2 regions of the Cytobacillus sp. FSL M8-0252 genome follow, and region 2 is predicted to be linked to the other one. Evidence: predicted binding sites of a transcription regulator. Region 2 holds the regulator's gene; the other holds the start of a gene.
The links. Region 2 encodes LexA, which represses DNA repair genes until DNA is damaged. Its sites were predicted from a motif close to CGAACATATGTTCG; they were not measured.
Positions count from the first base shown of each region.

Region 1: uvrB (excinuclease ABC subunit UvrB) is a predicted target of LexA. The motif match lies at 1,626-1,639, and genes of this name have one in related genera.

Region 1 covers NZ_JBBOWZ010000001.1:4,103,290-4,106,509, forward strand. The annotation lists gene uvrB (excinuclease ABC subunit UvrB) at 1-1,516, opposite strand, end outside; gene MKX83_RS20810 (hypothetical protein) at 1,784-2,188, shown strand; gene MKX83_RS20815 (AI-2E family transporter) at 2,483-3,220, opposite strand, start outside.
Region 2 covers NZ_JBBOWZ010000001.1:2,154,345-2,157,564, forward strand. The annotation lists gene MKX83_RS11040 (DUF4257 domain-containing protein) at 528-812, opposite strand; gene lexA (transcriptional repressor LexA) at 1,009-1,656, opposite strand; gene yneA (cell division suppressor protein YneA) at 1,788-2,120, shown strand; gene MKX83_RS11055 (YneB family resolvase-like protein) at 2,135-2,800, shown strand.

The DNA of each region.
Region 1 (3,220 bases), 1.9 Mb from region 2:
GCAACAAATTAATACCTATTAACACATCATAGGTACCCATACGAAGCTCCCTAATAATCTCGATTCTCTCAAGGGTTTTCACTTCGGAATGTAGGTATTGAACCTTCATACCAATTTCCTTTAAATAATCCGTTAAATCCTCAGACATTTTTTTCGTTAAAGTGGTAATGAGTACACGTTCATTTTTCTCAATTCTATCATTAATTTCACCAATTAAATCATCAATCTGTCCCTCTATCGGTCGGACATCAATAATAGGATCTAACAATCCAGTAGGTCTAATGATTTGTTCAATCATTTCAGGTGTTTGTTCTAATTCATACGGACCTGGAGTCGCAGAAACATAAACAATCTGGCTAATATGATCTTCAAACTCAGAAAAAGTAAGAGGACGGTTATCCATTGCAGAAGGAAGACGAAAACCATGTTCTACTAATACATTCTTACGGGCTTGGTCACCATTATACATCCCTCTTATTTGCGGCAATGTCACATGAGATTCATCAATAACAAGTAAGAAGTCCTTTGGGAAGTAATCAAGTAAAGTATAAGGAGTCGAACCAGCTGGACGAAGAGTTAAATGACGGGAGTAGTTTTCAATCCCTGAACAAAAACCCATCTCTCTCATCATTTCTAGATCATATCGCGTTCTTTGTTCTAGGCGTTGTGCCTGTAATAAATGGCCTTCTTCATGTAAGGTAGCCAGCCTTTCTTCTAATTCTTTTTCAATATTTTCGATGGCTACACGCATTTTCTCTTCTCTGGTAACGAAGTGAGATGCCGGGAAAATGGCTACATGATCACGATCACCTAAAATTTCACCGGTCAAAGCATCGACTTCACGAATCCGATCTATTTCATCTCCAAAAAACTCCACACGTAAACAGTGCTCGTCTCTCGAAGCAGGGAATATCTCTACGACATCACCGCGTACACGAAATGTCCCACGTATAAAGTTCATATCATTGCGCTCATATTGTATGTCGACTAGCTTCCTTAATAATTGATTTCGCTCTATTTCCATTCCCGTCCTTAAACTTAAGACAAGCTCTCTATATTCTTCAGGAGATCCCAAACCATAGATGCAAGAAACACTGGCGATGATGATAACATCATTTCTTTCAAATAATGAGGAGGTAGCTGAATGGCGGAGCTTATCTATTTCATCATTAATACTCGCATCTTTCTCAATAAATGTGTCAGTGGATGGTACATATGCTTCTGGTTGATAGTAGTCATAGTAACTAACAAAATACTCTACCGCATTATTGGGAAAGAACTCTTTAAATTCACTATATAATTGACCTGCTAACGTCTTATTATGAGCAATTACTAACGTTGGTTTGTTCACTTCTTTAATGACGTTAGAAACAGTGAACGTTTTCCCGGTTCCAGTTGCACCTAGTAATGTCTGATGCTTTTTCCCCTCTTGAATCCCATTTACAAGCTCTTTAATAGCTGCAGGTTGATCACCTTGTGGGGAATATTTTGAAACTAACTCAAATGTTTGATCCAAATCAGAAACCTCCTCTATGTAAAAAGTAAAGCGTGTCTAATCATTATTGCATTCCGATTTTCTATATCCTCATTCTACCACAAATCCTCTTATCTAAACCACAAAAAAGCGAACAAATATTCGATATCCATTCGACAAAGAGATGAAAAGAAGGTTAGGATTAAAATAAACGGGTATGAAGGTACAAATTAACTTTTCATTTATTTTGAAACTTTATTCTATATAAAATCGTCTTTTGTTATATGGCGAAATAGACGAGGTGATTTTTTGTTTGGTTTTATTTTTGCATTTGCGTGGCTAGCCGTTTTTATTTATGCCCTAAAAACCATTAAAGATTATATAAACAGTAATGACGAGGAAAAAGCATATGAAAAAGACTTCGTCATTAAAATTGTTGGTGCTGTATGCCTTTCGGGGCTTTTTGTTATAGCAGAAATACTTCGTGTCACAAACTTGGGCTTCGTTGATATGAAATGGCTCTTTCTCATTACATTTCTACTGCTTTTCGTTGTCAGTTACGTCTTTTTCACCTACAGGATACTCTTCTCTAAAAACACCTTTGACCGTAAAAAAGGAGATTATACTTTTAGTTATAAATATCGAAAATGGCTTATCCCTGTCTTTTTTCTATTCCCAATAGGTGTATTTAGTATTTGGATTTGGGTTAGCTAAATGAAATTTCCTTCTACATAAATGAGTTATAGAATTAGTCCATAGTTGGGGGCATCTAGTAAATTTGAATAGATAAACAGGTTTAATTGAACACATACAATGATTGAATCAAGGAGTTATACAAGTCAATTACACCTACCCACTAAAACCCTTCTTATTAATCAACAACACACACGTCAGCTCATATTTCTCATTCTAATTAGTTAACCTTTCTTTTTATTAAAAACTTAAAAACTAAACGCTTTTCCCTAAGAAAAGTAGAACCCCATCTCACTTTGATGGGGTTCTACTTATTTATATATCTGCTGGATGCGGACCTTTTTCTGCTTCCATCTCTTTTGCCATTTTCCTTGCTTTTATAAATTGAACACCGCTTAATACAATGGTTTTCCCAACGGCGTATGTTGGTACAGCAAGTAACATGCCTAATATACCAGCTAAGTTTCCTGCTACCAATAAGATAATAATGATTGTTGCTGGATGAGTATTTAATGTTTTCCCTAAAATTAATGGTGAAATTAAATTACCTTCTAATTGTTGTGCGGCGACGATGACTATTATTGCTAAAATCGCCATCGTAGGTGATTCAAATAGCCCAACTATAACCGCCGGTGCACCACCAATAAATGGTCCAACATAAGGAATAATATTCGTTACTGAAATAATTAATGCCAAAACAATTGCGTATGGTAGGTCAATAATTAAGAAACCGATAAAAGACGCTGTCCCGACGAATAATGCGACCGTAATCTGACCTTGAATATAGGAAGAAAGAGTTTTACCTGTTTCTTTTAATGTATCAATTGCTTCAGCACGATAACTTTTGGGAACAAATTTCCCTAGTGCAGGTGGGAACTTCTCCCCGTCTTTTAACATAAAGAATAAAAGGAATGGTACAGTAATAATCGTAATGGCTATATTTGCAACTAATCCAACTAAATCGCTGAGACCATTCGTAATCCTTTGTGGAAGTTGATTAGCATAATCAACTAAATAACCCATTATTTCTTCTTGTGTTACATAATCTTGATT
Region 2 (3,220 bases):
AATGATGCGGATAGTCGAAATCAATGAGAAATAGTTATTTTAAGCGATTTAGTACTTGTGGGTTATTGGGTATGTAAAATCAAGGGGGGCAATTGATTCATTTATGAACTGAATTTAAGGTGTATGTATGATGAAGTAGGTCGTTCAAGTTACCAATCAATTGAATAATTGGCATTTAATCATCCTAGCTATTTGTTTTCATGAAAAATGCTTTAATATTTATTTACCCATAAAACATCATGTCAAGTAGTAGGTATCAAATTTAAAAACATTAGCTCGTATTGAATGGATGAACAGTACTTCAGGAGAGTGGTTCTATGGGCTGTGTAAGACATACATATTACAATTTAAGAAGCAACACAAAACGTTAAACGAAAATGTGTTATGTCCCTTCCATAAAGGTGAAATAGAACTGTTTAAGCGGGTATTTCTAGCGCTAGAATAGTAGGTAAAAAGCGAAGTTGTCTAAATAAAATTTGTTCTTGTTATATACAACAAAAAACCGTTCATAAGAACGGAATAAAATTTTATTCTTGATCTTTTACTTTTAGGGTATCTAATAATTTTAAGATACCCTCACCTCCCATACCAGATACGAGAGAGATGATGAAAACAGCAGTGGGGGAATCCGGTGTTGTTGTCACAATGACAAATACGGCCGCCAGTCCTCCTAGTAAGATGTCTTCTAAGAACCCTAAATAAATGAATTTTTTCGTCATCCGTGGCTTGACTAGTTTGCCTAATCTCTGCAAATGTCCTGCAACACCGACAATTCCACCAATCAACGCAGCGAAGAGAATGTTCATTAACATTTTTCCTTCACACTCCTAAAGCCGAGATTTTTTTGCGACCTTAGGTTGATTCTTGGTGTAAATTTCATTATAATATATTTTTGTCTCGATGTAATGATTCTATTTTACTGAATTTTTTAAATTTTATAATTGTATGAGTAACATATAAAGATAATTGCAAACTATTAAAAAGGAGTGTCAATAATGACACTCTTTTTTAATGTATTTGACGATAAACACCAATAACTTTGCCTAAAATAGATACATTGTGCAAGATAATCGGCTCCATAGTAGGGTTTTCTGGTTGCAAGCGGATAAAGTTCTTCTCTTTAAAGAATCGCTTAACGGTGGCCTCATCATCTTCTGTCATAGCAACCACGATTTCTCCATTATTTGCTGTTTGTTGCTGCTTGACTATGACATAATCACCATCTAATATGCCAGCTTCAATCATACTTTCTCCCATAATTTCAAGCATGAAGATATTTTCATCACTCGGAGCCATTCTTTCAGGTAAAGGGAAATATTCCTCAACATTCTCAATCGCAGTAATGGGGTGACCAGCAGTAACCTTACCGATAATAGGTACGTTCACCGTTTGCACTTTAGGTATTGGGTTGCTCTCTTCTAGATTTAATACCTCAATGGCACGGGGTTTTGTCGGATCTCGACGAATAAGACCTTTACTCTCTAGTCTGGCTAGATGGCCATGTACGGTTGAACTTGAAGCAAGTCCAACAGCTTCACCTATTTCCCTAACGGAAGGTGGATAACCTTTTTGTTTTACTTCATCTTTTATAAAATTCAATATATCTTGCTGCCTCTTAGATAATTTCACGCTATCACGCACCTTCGTCAATTTCATTAAGATTATTATACCATCAGTAGTAAATAGATACAAACATAAGTTCGAATTTTCTTATTGACAGAAACAAATGTTCGCATTATACTAAAATTATTAAATCGAACATATATTCTATTCAGGGGTGGCAATTAATGATAAAACAATTGTGGAATTCTTATAGTTATGCTATTATTCTTATCGCTTTTAGTTTCGGTATGGTTTTCTTATTATTTTTGAACACTGGTAATGCAAATCAGGAGGAATATGTAAAAGTTGAAGTAAAACAAGGAGATTCTTTATGGAAAATAGCGGAGGAGTTTAAAGATGCCCATAATATGTCTTCTAAAGACTTTGTTGCTTGGGTAGAAGAATTTAATCATATACATTTAGGTAAAATACATCCTGGTGATACGGTATATCTTCCCATTACAAATGGTGAAATAATATCTGAAACAAATTTAGCTAGTGTGATATTAGAAGACTAAAGGAATGAAAGAGAATGAATGTAATTATATATTGCAGGGTGAGTACGACGAAGGATACACAGGAAACGTCTCTTGCTAGACAAGAAGAAGAACTTTTACATTTAGCGAGAATGAAGGATATGAATGTAGTTGAAGTCATACGTGAGAAAGCAAGTGGCTATGATTTAGAAAGAATTGGTGTGTTGCAATTATTGGAGTTACTTAAACAAAATCAAGCAGAGGCTGTTCTTATTCAAGATGAAACCAGGATTGGAAGAGGAAATGCTAAAATTGCCATCTTACATTGTATACTTAAAGAAAATGGGAAGATTTATACAATTGCCCATAATGGAGAATTGCAACTTTCAGATTCTGATTCTATGGTATTACAAATTGTTAGCATGGTTGAAGAGTATCAAAGAAAACTACATAATGTAAAAATAAAAAGAGGGATGCAAAAAGCTGTTCAAAAAGGCTTTCGACCTGAAAAAAATTTAAAAAACCAAGGAAATATAAACGGAAGAGAACGAATAGAGGTACCAATAGAAGAAATAGTAAAATTGAGACAAAATAACCTTACTTTTGCAGAAATTGCTGCAACGTTAAGAGGCTTTGGTTATAAAATATCTAAAGCGACAGTAAACCGTAGGTATAATGAATATATAGATAATATAGAGCAGATGGATAATGAATCATCATGATATAGGCATAATAAGTTAAGTCGATTGATTAGTTGTAATTCAACTAAAAAACTAAGAAATATTAGTACTGATACCAAGCAAGATAAAGGCATACTAAAAGATTCTACAATCGTTCGTGGGTTCAGACAAGTGAACTGTGAATGGTTATTTGTTTCCGAGGATTCATCCGTGTTTTTTCATTTAACGTTAGTTGTTAGTGAAAGTATTATTCCCTTATTCCCCTTATTTACATACATACGCTCCCTATATTAATAGTCTCACATTTTTAAGTTGAGAACACTGCTACATTGCCATACCTAATAATAAAGCAAGACGATACCAACTTATTGGCGTCTGAAATGAAAATCAAAAGATGATTGTAAAACTGCTTTCTTGTAAAATGCAGTCATATTTAGTAATATGGCTATTAAGTATCTTCTC